Regions from separate parts of the Agromyces albus genome, predicted to be linked through region 1. Evidence: predicted binding sites of a transcription regulator. Region 1 holds the regulator's gene; the other holds the start of a gene.
The links. The regulator LexA, encoded in region 1, represses DNA repair genes until DNA is damaged. The targets are predictions, from matches to a motif close to TCGAACANNTGTTCGA.

Region 1 (7,569 bases):
CGACATCGTGTCGACGCTGCACGAGACGGGTCGCGTGCTGTCGGTCGAGTACAACGAAGAGGGCACCCGCATCCGCGCCCTCGCATCGCCGGAGCAGGCGGCCCAGCTCGCCGAGTTCACGGCCGCACCAGTCGTCGCCTGATCCGCGTCACGCCACGTCATGTGCGCGCGAGCATCGCCCCCGAGGCGTATCGTCGCTCTTGATCGTTGGCGAGCGGCCGGATGCCGTCTCGCCTGGAGCGACCGCCGAGCCCGGCACCCGCCCGCGAGACCCACCCGCCGTTTCGGCCGGGGGACGCGGCATGCCGTGCCTCCGCCCGTCGCAGCATGCCACGCAGGAGCACCATGGCAGAGACCGGATCCGCCCCCGAGGGCGCGGACTGTCGGCCTCGACCGCCGATCTCGTTCGAGCTGTTCCCACCCCGAACGGATGCTGCGGCGCTGGCGCTCGGCCGCACGATCGACCGCCTCGCCGAGGCTGATCCCGCCTTCATCTCCGTGACGTTCGGCGCGGGAGGTACCTCGCGCGACCGCTCGCTCACGGTGCTCCGCTACATGCTCGCTCACACGAACGTCGAGCCGATGGCGCACCTCACGTGCGTCGGTTCGTCGCATTCCGAGGCCAACCGACTCGTGCGCGAGTTCCTCGACGCGGGGGTCACGAGCTTCCTCGCCCTGCGCGGCGATCCGCCGGTCGGCGCCGACCCCGACGCCGGAATCGGCGATCTCGCGAGCGCTGCCGAGCTCGTGCAACTCATCCACCGCGTCCAGGAGGAGCGTGAGCCCTTCGCTCAGGTCGGCATGCCCGGCATGCCGGGCGCCTCTCGAATCCGGGAGCGCGCCCGCCCCGAGCGGGTCGCGGTCGCGGCCTTCCCGACGGGGCATCCGCGATCCCGGGGGATCGCCCACGACGTCGACATCCTGCTTGCGAAGGAGATCTCGGGGGCGACCCTCGCGATCACCCAGCTCTTCTGGCGCGCCGACGACTACCTCACGTTCGTCGACCGCGCTCGCGCAGGCGGCGTCACGATTCCGATCGTCCCGGGCATCATGCCCGTCACCACGCCGGCCCGGCTCGCACGACTCACCGAGCTCACTGGAGTCGAGCCGCCGGCCGAACTCGCCATCGACCTCGAGATCGAGCCGGATGCCGCGGCGCAGGCCGAACTCGGCATCACCTTCGCCGCCCGGCTCGCCGCCGCAGTGCTCGAGGGTGGCGCACCCGGACTTCACCTCTACACCTACAACCGTCACGAGGTCGTGCTCGAAGTGCTCAACCGACTCGATCTCAGAAATCCCGACCAGCTCGTCAACGAGAGGAACACCACGCAACGATGACTGCATACGCCTTCCCCACGGGAACCATCCTCGGATATCCGCGAATCGGGCGGCGCCGCGAGCTCAAGCGCGCCGTCGAGGCCTTCTGGGCCGGCTCGATCGACGCCGACGAGCTCGAGCAGCGCTCGTTCGAACTCCGGGCGGCCACTCGCGAGCGCCTCGCCGAACTCGGACTCGGCCGTGACGACTCGTCGATCCCCGAGTCGTTCTCCTACTACGACCAGGTGCTCGACGCCGCGGTCGCGGTCGGCGCGGTTCCCGAGCGGTTCCGCCACCTGCTGGCCGACGACGGCAGCGTCGATCTCGCCACCTACTTCACGATCGCCCGTGGCGTGGGCGACGATGCGCCGCTCGAGATGACGAAGTGGTTCGACTCGAACTACCACTACCTCGTGCCCGAGGTCGGCCCCGACACCGACTTCGCCCTGCACGCCGAGCGCATCCTCGGCGAGTTCGCCGAGGCGCGAGCGGCCGGGTTCCTCACGCGCCCCGTCGTCGTCGGACCCGTGACGTTCCTCCTCCTCGCAAAGCCCGCCGACGGCGCGCCCGAGGGCTTCCGGCCGATCGACCGGCTCGCCGACCTCGTGCCGGTGTACGCCGAGCTCCTCGAGGAACTCGCCGAGGCGGGGGCCGAGTGGGTGCAGCTCGACGAGCCGGCGCTCGTGAGCGAGAGCATCGACGAGCCGCGCGATCGCGTGATCGATGCGATCGGTGCGGCCTACGACGCGCTCGGCGCTGCCGGACCTCGTCCCGCGATCTTCGTGGCCGCGCCCTATGGCGCCCTCGATGACGCGCTGCCCGCCCTCGCGGCGACGCCGGTCGAGGCGATCGGGTTCGACCTCGTGCGCGGCTCGCTGCCTGAGCAGCTCGACCCGGCGACGAGCGAGTCGCTCGCCGCGAAGACGCTCGTCGCGGGCGTCGTCGACGGCCACAACATCTGGCGGGGCGACCTCGCCGCGGCATTCGAACGTGCCGAGGCGCTGCGCGCCCTCTCCGGTGCCGTCGCCGTCTCGAGCTCGACCTCGCTCCTGCACGTGCCGCACGATGTCGACGACGAGACCGAGCTCGATGCGCGTCTGGTCAGCTGGCTCGCGTTCGCCGACCAGAAGGTGGCGCAGCTCGCCGTGCTCGCGCGCGGGCTCACCGAGGGTCGCGCGGCGATCGAGGAGGAGCTCGCAGCGGCATCCGCGGCACTCGCCGATCGCAGCGCGGCACCGGGCGTTCGCGTGCCGACCGTGCGCGAACGTCTCGCGGCCCTCGCCGACGGGGACTTCTCCCGTGCCGCATACGCCGAGCGCGTCGCCGCCCAGGAAGCGCTCGCGCTTCCCGAGCTGCCGACCACGACGATCGGCTCGTTCCCGCAGACGACCGACATCCGTCGCGCGCGCGCCGGACTCCTGAACGGCTCGCTCTCCGACGACCAGTACCGCACGCTCATGCGCGAGGAGATCGAACGCGTCGTGCGCCTGCAGGAGGAGATCGGGCTCGACGTGCTCGTGCACGGCGAACCCGAGCGCAACGACATGGTGCAGTACTTCGCCGAGCTGCTCGATGGCTTCGCCGTCACGAAGCACGGCTGGGTGCAGTCGTACGGCTCGCGGTGCACGCGTCCGTCGATCCTCTGGGGTGACGTGTCGCGGCCTGCGCCCATGACGGTCGAGTGGTCGACCTTTGCGCAGTCGCTCACCGAGAAGCCCGTGAAGGGCATGCTCACCGGTCCGGTCACGATCCTCGCGTGGTCCTTCGTGCGCGACGACCAGCCTCTCGGCGACACCGCGAGGCAGGTCGCACTCGCGCTCCGCGACGAGATCGCCGACCTCGAGGGCGCGGGCATCCGCGTCATCCAGGTCGACGAGCCCGCGCTCCGCGAACTGCTGCCGCTGAAGCGTCGTGACCAGCCGGCCTACCTCGACTGGTCGGTGGGCTCGTTCCGGCTCGCAACCGGCGGCGCGGCATCCGCGACCCAGGTGCACACGCACCTCTGCTACTCGGAGTTCGGCGTCGTGATCGATGCGATTCGCAACCTCGACGCGGATGTCACGAGCATCGAAGCCGCCCGTAGCCGCATGGAGGTGGTCGACGACCTCGCGACGAGCGGGTTCGACCACGGCATCGGCCCGGGCGTCTACGACATCCACTCGCCGCGAGTGCCGAGTGCCGCCGAGGTGCAGGCGCTCCTCGAGCGGGCGGTCGCCGAGATCCCGGCGTCGCGACTCTGGGTGAACCCCGACTGCGGCCTGAAGACCCGCGGCTACGCCGAGACGGTCGCGTCGCTCGAGCACATCCTCGAAGCGACTCGCGCCGTTCGGGCGCGCCTGGAGGCTCCGGCGCTCGTCGAGTAGCACTGCAGCGCAGGTAGGCAGGGCGGGTGCCGCGGGACCGGCATCCGCCCTGCCAACTTGTTCCGCCTGCTTGTTCCGCGCCCTGCCCCGACCCGTGTCGTACTCGGCGGTTCCCCATGTGCCGTCGGGCGGTCGCACAGGAGCGCCGCCTATCGTCGGCCCATGCAACTGGCGGTTCGGGAATCAGGTGGCGGCGCCCGGACTGCGGTCCTCATCCACGGCATCATGTCGGACTCGCGAGCGTGGCACCGCGTCACGGCCGAACTCGAGTCGCACGACTTCCGAGTTCTCGCGGTCGATCTCGCCGGGCACGGCCGAAGCCCGAGGGCACGCCGCTATTCGCCGGCGGCGTGGGCGGACGACGTCGTCGAGACGCTCGCGCCACTGCTCGAGGGGCCGCCCGATCTCGTCATGGGACACTCCCTCGGCGCGCTCGTCGCGAGTCTCGTCGCCGATGAGCTGGCGCCGCGCGCCGCCATCTACGTCGACCCGGCGTTCTCGTTCCCGCGTGGCATCCGCGGCGTCGCCTACAAGCTCGCCTTCGCGATCGCACCGAGGCCGCCGCGCTCGGCGCTCGTGCGGATGAACCCGAAGTGGAGCGCGGTCGACGTGGACATCGAGCTCGCGACGCTGCGCGACTGGGACAAGCGCACCGTGCTCGGGTTCGCGGACACCCGGCCACTCGTGCCGCCCGTTCGACTCGTCGCGCCCACGCTCGTCGTGCTCGCGGAGAAGAGCCTGCTCATCACCGCGAGGGTCGCCTCGCAGTTGCGGCATCAGGGCATGACCGTGAAGACGTTGCGAGGCACCGGCCACACGGTCTTCCGCGACGACCACGGCGGGTTCATGGAGGCAGTCGTGACCTGGCTGCGGGGCATCGCGCCCCTCACCGTTTCCGACGTCGCTGCGGTGCGCTCGCGGGCGTAGCGCTCACGGCCCTGGTGCTCGATGCAGCTCAGACCGCGCGGAGCACGGCGACGATCTTGCCGAGCACCTCGGCGTGGTCTCCGACGATCGGCTCGAACGCGCTGTTGCGGGGGAGCAGCCACGTGTGGCCGTCGCGCTGGCGGAAGACCTTCACCGTGGCCTCGCCGTCGAGCATCGCCGCGACGATCTCGCCGTTCTCGGCGGTGCGTTGCGAACGCACCACCACCCAGTCGCCGTCGCAGATGGCCGCGTCGATCATCGAGTCGCCCACGACCTTGAGGATGAAGAGCTCGCCCTTGCCGACGAGTTGGCGGGGGAGCGGGAAGATCTCGTCGATCTGCTGTTCGGCCATGATCGGCACGCCGGCCGCGATGCGGCCGACGAGCGGCACCATGGCGGCATCCCCGACGGGCGTCGGCTCGAACTCGGACGGCGCGCGCGACTCGGAGTCGGGCACCTCGATGAGCACCTCGAGGGCGCGCGGACGATTGGGATCGCGGCGCAGGTAGCCGGCGAGCTCGAGCTGGTTGAGCTGGTGGGTGACGCTCGAGAGCGAGGAGAGGCCGACGGCGTCGCCGATCTCGCGCATGCTCGGCGGATAGCCGCGGCTCGACACCGACCGCTGGATCATCTCGAGGATGGCGACTTGCTTCGCGCTCAGGCTCTTGCGGCGGCGCGCCCGTCCGGAATCGCGCGCTTCGTCGATGTCGGTGCTCAACGTCTCCGCCCCTCGTTGCGGCCGCACGGCGACCGGATGTCGGTGGTCTCTGATCGACTGAGGTCGAACATTCGAAACTGTATCCGCCTTACGCGGGTGCGGCAAACATTCGTTCGAGTGTGTCGCGGTATTCGCGGGCGATCTTTCTCACGCGTGGGTGCTTGCGGCATCCGACATTCGAAGATATATTCGGAACAGAGATTCGCATCCGGCCCTCCCGGCCGAGGGTCGGATGCGTCTCCCACAGGAGGTGTGAGATGAGTGCAACGATCGTGACGACCGGATTCAGCACGGCGGCGATGCCGCGACAGAGCGCCGCGTCGCCTGCCGGCGGGCAATCGCACGCCCGCCTTCGGCTCACCCGCCGTGGGCGCATCGTGTTCACGACCCTGGCTGCCGTTCCCGTCGTCGTGTGGGCGTTGGTGACGGTGCTCGGCGCCGGTGGTGCAGCCGCAGAGGTCGACGCAACCGGAGCGATGTTCGAGTACGTCACGATCGACCAGGGCGACTCCTTGTGGGCCATCGCCGAGTCGATCGCTCCCAATGGCGACCCTCGTGTCGTCATCGACGAGATCATCAGGCTCAACGGGCTCAACGGCGCGGTCGTCGAGCCGGGCCAGCGCCTCGCCCTCCCCGTCGTGCCCTGACCGCTGCGCGATGAAGGCTGGGCGGTGAAGATAGCCGGTACCGCGTGGCTAGCATGGGACGGTGACGAGTCTCGACGAGCTCCCCATCCGTGACGACCTTCGCGGCAAGTCGCCGTACGGCGCTCCGCAGAAGATCGTGCCGGTCGCGCTCAACGTGAACGAGAACACGCATCCGATCCCTGAAGATGTCGCTCACGACATCATCGCCCGCGTCGCTGCGGCGATCCTGCACTTGAACCGGTATCCCGATCGGGAGTTCACCGAACTCCGACGATCGTTGGCCGAGTACCTCGGTCACGGGCTCGAAGCAGCGCAGATCTGGGCGGCGAACGGATCGAACGAGGTCCTGCAGCACATCCTCCAGGCCTACGGCGGGCCCGGCCGTGTGGCACTCGGCTTCGCCCCCACCTATTCGATGTACGGGCTCCTCGCTTCCGGCACCGGCACCGGCTGGATCACGGCACCGCGCGACGACGAGTTCGAGGTGAGCACCGAGACGGCGGTCAGGGCCGTGCAGGAGCACGATCCCGACGTCGTGCTCCTCTGCGCTCCGAACAACCCGACGGGCACGCCCCTCGCGCTCGACACGATCCGCGCCGTCGCCGACGCGGCGCGAGGCGTCGTCGTCGTCGACGAGGCGTACTTCGAGTTCGCGGAGCCCGGCACTCCGAGCGCTCTCACGCTGCTCGACGGGCGACCGCGCCTGCTCGTCTCCCGGACCATGAGCAAGGCATTCGCGTTCGCCGGAGCCCGCGTCGGCTACCTCGCCGGCGACCCCGCCGCGATCGACGCGCTCCGGCTCGTGCGCTTGCCGTACCACCTCTCCGCGCTCACTCAGGCGGCCGCCCTCGGCGCACTCGCGCACTCGGGCGAGATGCTCGCGATGGTCGACGAGATCCGCGGCCAGCGCGAGCGCATCTCCGCCGAGCTCTCCCGCCTCGGGTTCCACCCGTACCGCAGCGGTTCGAACTTCGTGCTCTTCGGCGGCGTCGACGAGCCGCACGCCGTGTTCGAGGCGCTGCTCGAGCGCGGCATCCTGATCCGGGAGATCGGCATCCCGGGGCACTTGCGTGTGACCGCCGGCACCGAGGCCGAGACGAGCGCGTTCCTCGAGGCGATCGCGCTGTTCGCGCCCGAACGCCCGAATAGGATTGCCGTATGACCCCTGCGAGCGCACCGCGCACCGCCCGTGTGCAACGCGAGACCAGCGAATCGAGCATCGATCTCTCGATCGACCTCGACGGCACCGGGGTGAGCGACATCGAGACGAGCGTGCCGTTCTTCGACCACCTGCTCACCGCCTTCGCGAAGCACTCGCTCACCGACCTCACGCTGCGTGCCCGGGGCGACATCGAGATCGACGTGCACCACACCGTCGAAGACGTCGGCATCGTGCTCGGCCAGGCCATTCGGCAGGCGCTCGGCGACAAGCGCGGCATCTCGCGCTACGGCGACGCGCTCGTGCCGCTCGACGAGGCGCTCGCGCAAGCCGTCGTCGACATCTCGGGTCGACCGTACCTCGTGCACACGGGCGAGCCCGCGGGCTTCGAGTTCCACCTCATCGGCGGGCACTTCACCGGGTCGATGGTGCGCCACG
Region 2 (7,569 bases), 490 kb from region 1:
TGCGGTCACCGAACCGCTCCCCGCGCCACCGACGAGGAGCAGCGCGATGAGCGGGAGCGCGCTGAGCGCATTGTTCGTGTTCGCGAATCCCCCGTCGGGGCCCATGACGATGACGGTGAGTGCGCACACGACGGCCGCACCGACGACCAGGTAGACGACGGTGAGCGTCACGGTCGGGAAGATGGAGACGGCGACGAGGAATACGGCCATGGCGACGGTGAGGATGAACGCCGCCCAGTCGTCGATGTCGCCGAAGACGATCGCCGAGACGATTGCGACGGTCGCGGCTGCTGCAAGACACGTGAAGGCCGCGAAGTGGCCCGCGGTGACGAGGGCGCGGCTCATCGAATCGCGCGCGAGGTGGCCGGGCAAGCCCAACGTCATCGGGTTCCTCCCCCTTGCTTCCACCCGAGACCGACGATCTGCCTTCGGGCTTCTGCGGATTATCCCAGTTTGTGGGCGGCCGGCGCAGCCCACGAGCTCGCCGCGCCGTCGCCGCGCCGTCGCCGTGCCGCGATCAGGCCGGCGGAGCACCTCAGAAGAGGGCTGCGGGATCCGCCGGACTGCCGAAGACCTCGGGAAGCTCGACGGCCGCTCCCCCGGTGAGCGCGGTCGAGCGGATGCCGCCCGTGACCGGATCTTCGCGACCTCGCTCGAGCCCGTGAGCCCTGATGAGCGGATGGATCCGTTCGCCGAGCCAGCGCCGGTACGCCTTCGGCGCGTAGGCATTGTTGCCGTAGTACATCGACCGATACTTCGGCACGAGCTCAGGGTGTTCTCGTTCCAGCCACTGCATGAACCACGGTTTCACGCCGGCCCTGAGATGCAACGCGGTGTAGAGCACACTCGTGGCGCCGGCGGACTTCGCCTGCCGCAAGGCATCGTCGAGGTGCGCCTTCGAATCAGTGAGGTACGGCAGGATCGGCATCAGGAAGACCGCGCAATCGAGGCCGGCCTCCCGAACCGCCGAGACCGTCGCGAGCCTCGCCTTCGCACTGGGCGTGCCCGGCTCGACCGATTGCTGCAGCTCGTGGTCATAGATCGCGATCGACATGGCGACGTCGACGGGCACGAGCTTGGCCGCCTCGGCGATGAGCGGAAGATCGCGGCGCAGCAGCGTGCCCTTCGTGAGGATGCTGAACGGCGTGCCGCTCGTGGCGAGCGCGTCGATGATGCCCGGCATGAGCGTGTATCGGCCCTCGGCTCGCTGGTATGGATCGGTGTTCGTGCCGAGCGCCACCGCGTCGCGCTTCCACGACGGTTTCGCGAGCTCGGTGCGCAGCACGTCGGCGACGTTCACCTTCACGATGATCTGGCGATCGAAGTCGTCGCCGGCGTCGAGGTCGAGGTACGTGTGCGTGGGCCGCGCGAAGCAGTTGTGGCTGACGACTCCGTTCGCAATGAAGTCCCCCGTCGTCGTGGTGATGTCGAGCATGTCGACGTCTTGGCCGAGATCATCGATAGCTGCGATGCTGAGGTCGGCGGTGGTCTTCACCATGGCCCCGACAAGTTGCAGTTTTCGCGTGATCGCTGGCTGTGCGATTGCGAAGAAGGCGTTCCGTGACGACAACCCGCCCGTGATCCGTATATTCGCGACCCCATTGAGGTGAGGTGCTTCTCGGATGAACGGGATCCCGAACACAGCGAGCGCGACCTCAATCGAGTGCAGAATCGCCTCATCGGAATTGGAGATGCGGAGGACGCTGCGTGAACACGATCCTTCAGCATCGAACACCCCGCCAAGGAAACCGGCGTGCCACTCCCGTGAACGGATCGGCGGCCATGCGATCACCTCCGTGATCGCGTCGAAATCTGCACGACGACTCGTGCGGATCGCGGTCATGGCTCGACGCGTCTCGGTGGCTCCCGAGAAGGGGAATTGATTCGTCGAGACACCGACGGTCGCGAGATACATGCGCGATCTTGCGAGTGCCTCTTCATCGGCGAGGGCGAGCCGGAAGTGGTGTGCGACATACGATCCGCCACGACTTCGCGGATAAGTGCGACGGAGCATCATTCCGTCGCCCCGGATCATCCCGGAGAGGTAGCCGCGGACGTACTCGTCGGACAGCACGGATGGGGCGCGACCGACGCCTCGGCTCCCGAACCCGATCAGCGAGTTCGCCGTGGTGAGGTAAGGGCGCTGCCCGGGGCCGAACATCGCGCCCGTCACATACTTCCACCCTCGGTTCGTCAGGAATCGGTGATCGCCGCTTGCGATGAGCTCGGTGCCGTCGGCGAGTGATACGCGGTACGCGCGCTTGCGCGATTCCCACTTCGCGAGAACTTTCGAGGCCGTGTACCTGCGAAACCCGTCGACCACATGCGTTCCGAGCACTTCGTCGCCGACCTCGACCGACCACAGCGGCTGCTGTCGACCGTCGGCCATCGTGATCGAGGTCTCGGGATGCAGGCAATAGGCACAAGCATGGGTGCAGCCCCGGTAGGGGTTGATGGTCCAGCCGAAGGGCATCGCGGACTGGCCGGGCACCTTGTTGAGCGCCGACTTCGCGAGCACTTCGTGGAAGGTCACCCCGGCGAAATCGGGGGTCTGCACCGAGCGCACGAGATTGTTGAGCTTTGCGAGCCCGGGCAATGCGTCGGACTGCTCCACGCCGAGTTCCTGCCCGCTCCACCTCATACCGACATTCGAACACATGTTCGAATGAACGGCAAGCGGATGCCCCGGCGCGCCGCGGCTCGGCCGAGGCATCCGCACCGGTTCATCCGCACCGTGGACGGCCTCACAGCGACGCGCGGGGGCGGCCGGGGCGAGCGCGGCCGGCCGGCGCGTCACGCCTTGGCGACCTGTTGCTCCAGCTCCGCACCAGCAGGTCGCCCCGCCTCGAGAGCGAGGCGCTCCCCCGCCCAGCGGCGGCGCAGCCAGCGGTCGTGGCTCGCGATGATGACCGCACCGGGGTAGGCGCCGAGCGCCTCCTCGAGGTCGGTCGCGAGCCCGAGCGAGAGATGGTTCGTCGGCTCGTCGAGCAGGAACACGTGCGGCGGCCGAGCGATCACGAGCGCGAGCGCGAGCCTCCGTTGCTGCCCCACCGAGAGCGCGCCGACGGGGCGGCTCTCGTCGCGTGGAGCGATGAGTCCCAGGCTCGCGAGCGGAACCTGCTCGGCGCGTCGCTCACCGAGCGCTTGTTCGTAGAGGCGACGAGGCGAGGCATCCGGATCGGCGAACCGCACATCTTGCTCGAGGAGCCTGACGCGCAGCCCCTTGCGCCGGTGCACGATGCCGCGGTCGACCCTAAGCGTGCCCGCGAGCACGCCGAGCAGGGTCGACTTGCCCGCGCCGTTCGCGCCCGTGACGAGCAGCCGCGTGAGCGGCGCCACCTGCAGCGCGTCGAGTTCGAGGCGACCGGCGACCGCGACATCCGAGAGTTGCAGCAGCAGCCCCGACGCCTCCTCGAGCGCTTGGGAGCCCGACGGGATGCCCGCGAACTCCAAGGGGGCCGGCGGCTTTCGCACCTGCTCCCGTTCGAGCGTGTCGAGGCGCAGCTCGGCGTTGCGCACGCGGCGCGATACCGCCTGATCGACCTTCCCCCGCTTGAAATGCTTGAGGTACTTGTCGTTGTCGGTCGGCGCGCGGCCGTGCGAGACGTTGCGTGCCGTCTCGACGACGCCGAGGCGGAGTCGCTTCAGCTCATCCTGTTCGGCCTCGTATTGCCGTCGCCACCGCTCCTGTTCCTCGGCCTTCACCATGAGGAACTCGCTGAAGCCGCCACCGAAGATGGTGCCTCCGGCGGCCGCGAGCGCGTCGTCGCGAGTCGAACCGTTTGCCGCACCCGAGGCCGAGAGGGCGAGCGCGCCCGCGCGGCCCGGATCGAGGTCGAGGAGCCCGGTCGCGACCCGATCGAGGAACTCCCGATCGTGGCTCGCGAACATCACCGGTCCGCGCCACTCGCGGAGCCGGCCCTCGAGGAAGGCCGCGGCGTCGTCGTCGAGATGGTTCGTCGGCTCGTCGAGCAGGAGCGCGTCGGGAGCCCCGAGCAGCAGCGCCGCGAGCGCGAACCGGCTGCGCTGGCCGCCGGAGAGCTCGCCGATCGCCCGCTCGAGGCCCAGCCCGGCGACGCCGAGGCCCTCGAGCAGCTCGTCGCGCCGCGACTCGGCCGACCACACCTCGGCGCGTTCGGCCGCGTCGAGTGCCGCCGAATAGCGGTTCGCGGATGCCACGGACTCGTCGTGTGCGAGCGCGGATGCCGCGGCGTCGAGCTCCCGCTCGATGGCGCGCACCTCGGCGAGCGCCGCCTCGAGCACCTCGCCGACGCGCTCGTGCGGGTGGAACGGCAGTTCTTGCGCGAGGAGCCCCGTGCGCCGAGGCCGCGAGATGCGGCCCGCGACGTGGGCGTCGGCGAAGGCGGCGGCGGATTCGGCATCCGCTCGCTCATCACCGCTCGCGACGAGTCGGAGCAACGTGGACTTGCCCACGCCGTTCTCGCCGATGAGACCGAGCCGATGACCCGGCGCGACCGCGAAGGCGAGGTCGGTGAAGATGCGCCGCTCGGGGTAGGAGACCGAGAGTCCGTCGGCGCGGAGATGTTGGGAATGGGAGACGTGTAGCGCCATGGGGACGCCCTTTCACGAGTGCTCCCGGGTCGCCGGCCGTCACCGCCGAGGGCGGGCGGGCACGAACGATGCACCGAACGGCACGCCGGCGGCACGAAGGTGCGGGCGGCGACCCGGGAGCGAAGGGTTGATCCCGCCGGGCATTCGCCGTCGTGAAAGGGTGCGATCGACACTGTCGCGATCAGTGAAAAGAGCACACCCTGCAGTCAACGGCGCCTCAGGCGCGGGACGATGGGATGTGCTCACTTCATAGCGGAGTCGACGTTAGCAGAGGTCGCGCCCCGAAGACAAGCACCCTGCGGGTTCTACGCGGTGAGCTCGAGCAGCTTCGCGGTCTCGGTGAGGGATGCTTCGGCGACGGCGGGCTCGGCCGACAGCTGCCGGCCGAAGCTCGGGATCATCTGACGGAGCTTCGGCTCCCAGCCGAGGAAGCGGTCGGGGAAGCAGCGGGCGAGCACATCGAGCATGATCGGCGCGGCCGTCGACGCCCCCGGCGAAGCGCCGAGGAGCCCCGCGATCGTGCCGTCGGCGCCGGTGATGAGCTCGGTGCCGAACTGGAGCACCCCGCCCTTCTCCGGATCTTTCTTCATGACCTGCACTCGCTGGCCGGCGGTGATGAGCTCCCAGTCGCGGTCTTTCGCAGTCGGCATGAACTCGCGAAGGGCGGCCATCTTCTTCTGGCGCGAGGCGAGCAGCTCGGAGACGAGGTACTTCACAAGGTCGAAGTTCTTGAGCCCGACCTGCAGCATCGGGCCGAGGTTGTGCAGCCGGATCGAGAACGGCAGGTCGAACCAGGTGCTCGATTTCAGGAACTTCGGCGTGAACCCGGCGTAGGGGCCGAAGAGCAGTGCGGATTCGCCGTCGACGACGCGGGTGTCGAGGTGCGGCACCGACATCGGCGGCGCACCGACGGCGGCCTTGCCGTAGACCTTCGCCTGGTGCTGCGCCACGACCTTCGGGTTCGTGGTGCGGAGGAACTGACCTGAGATCGGGAAGCCGCCGAAGCCCCTGATCTCGGGGATGCCGGAGTGCTGGAGCAACGCGAGCGCGCCGCCGCCCGCGCCGACGAACACGAACCTGGCGTAGGTGATCTTCGGCGTCTGGCCCACGAGGTGCCGCACGCGGAGCTTCCATCGGCCGTCTTTCTGGCGCTTGAGCCAGGTGACCTGGTGGTTCGTCTGCACGGTCGCGCCGCGACGCTCCATGTCGGCGAAGAGGTATTTCGTGAGTGCACCGAAGTCGACGTCGGTGCCCGAGGCCACGCGGGTGGCGGCGACCTTCTGCTTGGGGTTGCGCTTCTTCGCGAGGAGCGGGGTCCACTGGGCGATACGCTCGAGGTCTTCGGTGTACTCCAGGTCGGGGAAGAGCGGCTCGTTCCGCAGCGCCTCGACGCGCTTCTTCAGGTACTCGATGTTCGCCTTGCCCTTGACGAACGTCATGTGCGGGGTCGAGTTGATGAAGTTGTGCGGCTCGGGCAGCGCCCCGGTCGCGACGAGGTACGCCCAGTACTGCCGGCTGATCTGGAACTGCTCGTTGATCGAGACGGCCTTGGCCGCGCTCACCGTGCCATCGGGCGCCTCGGGCATGTAGTTCAGCTCGCAGAGCGCGGCGTGGCCCGTGCCGGCGTTGTTCCAGGCGTTCGAGCTCTCTTGGGCCACCTCGCCCAGGCGCTCGTAGACGCGGATGCTCCAGTCGGGCTGCAGCTGCGAGATGAGGGAGCCGAGCGTGGCACTCATGATGCCACCACCGATGAGCACGACGTCGACGGATTCCTCTGAAGTCACGGATTCCAGTCTAGATGCGCCGCGAGGTCACCCCTGACCGGGGGTGATGCACGACCGGATGCCTCGCCTCAGGCGTCGCCGATCTGCGGCAGTCCTCGCTCGTCGAGCGGCCAGCCCGGGTTGTGCGCGAGCTCCCAGAGATTGCCGTCGGGATCGGCGACGTAGGCGGTGTAGCCGCCCCACGCCGTGTTCGCGGCACGCTTGGAGATCTGCCCGCCGGCGAGGACCCAGTCGCCGACGGCATCATCGACCTCCTCGCGCGAGGCGAAGTTGATGGCGATGGCGACGGCTCGGAAATGCGGCGCGTTCGCGTGGAATGTGGGGAGGGCGGCATCCTTCGCGAGCTCGGCCGTCTCCCACAGGGCGAGCACACCGCCCGGCGTCGCGAAGAACGAGACCTCGCCCGGCACCGACGACCGCGCCTCGTGCCAGCCGATGCGGTGGTAGAACGCCGTCGCCGCTTCGACGTCGGCGACCCCGAGGGTGACGAGGGAGAATCGCTGCGGAATGCCCATGTGGCGAGCGTACCGCTGACCTCAGAGCGCCGCGATACCGCCGGCGATGAGCCCGATGCCTGCCGTGATGAGCGCGGCCGTGAGCACGGCGACCCCGACCCAGAGGAGCACGATGAGGCGGTTCGGGCGCTGCGGGTCGCGGCCCGTGACCGAGAGGAAGAACCCGGCCGGCATGAGGATTGCCGCGATCGGCACGCCGGTGCGGGCGAGCCACAGCCAGAAGCCGTCGAGCGCCGCGTGGCCGATGACCGCGAGGATCGCGATCGAGAGCACGAGGAGCACCGCGGCATGGGCGTGGCCGGCGCGGAAGAATCCCTGCTGCAGGCCGTTCACCGGCACGTGGCCGCGCACGACCCGAGTGAGGAAGTACCCGCCGCTCTCGACCGTGACGAGCGCGAGCAACAGGATGCCGATGAGGATGATGTCTTGGGCGGACGGCATGAGCTGTCCTTTCGGGTGGATTGTGATTGGATAGTTTTACTCTCCAATAATAGAGAGCGGCACTATCCAATGCAAGGAGTTCGGCATGCGCATCTCGGCACTCGCTGAAGCGGTGGGCCTGCCCGTCGCGACCGTCAAGTTCTATTTGCGCGAGGGACTCCTCCAGCCCGGGCTCGCGACCTCGGCCACGCAAGCGAGCTACGACGAGTCGCACGTGCGGCGGCTGCGGCTCGTGCGCGCGCTCATCGGTTCCGTCG

Region 2: the regulator LexA is predicted to act here: its motif matches at 2,650-2,665, upstream of QFZ29_RS03855 (intein-containing Rv2578c family radical SAM protein).

The regions. Positions count from the first base shown of each region.
Region 1 is NZ_JAUSWX010000001.1:1,315,904-1,323,472, forward strand. It holds gene hflX (GTPase HflX) at 1-142, shown strand, start outside; gene QFZ29_RS06120 (methylenetetrahydrofolate reductase) at 346-1,338, shown strand; gene metE (5-methyltetrahydropteroyltriglutamate--homocysteine S-methyltransferase) at 1,335-3,680, shown strand; gene QFZ29_RS06130 (alpha/beta fold hydrolase) at 3,843-4,607, shown strand; gene lexA (transcriptional repressor LexA) at 4,636-5,325, opposite strand; gene QFZ29_RS06140 (LysM peptidoglycan-binding domain-containing protein) at 5,583-5,972, shown strand; gene QFZ29_RS06145 (histidinol-phosphate transaminase) at 6,034-7,134, shown strand; gene hisB (imidazoleglycerol-phosphate dehydratase HisB) at 7,131-7,569, shown strand, end outside.
Region 2 is NZ_JAUSWX010000001.1:828,588-836,156, reverse strand. It holds gene QFZ29_RS03860 (sensor histidine kinase) at 1-384, opposite strand, end outside; gene QFZ29_RS03855 (intein-containing Rv2578c family radical SAM protein) at 536-2,641, opposite strand; gene QFZ29_RS03850 (ABC-F family ATP-binding cassette domain-containing protein) at 2,794-4,572, opposite strand; gene QFZ29_RS03845 (malate:quinone oxidoreductase) at 4,878-6,356, opposite strand; gene QFZ29_RS03840 (VOC family protein) at 6,425-6,871, opposite strand; gene QFZ29_RS03835 (hypothetical protein) at 6,893-7,312, opposite strand; gene QFZ29_RS03830 (MerR family transcriptional regulator) at 7,398-7,569, shown strand, end outside.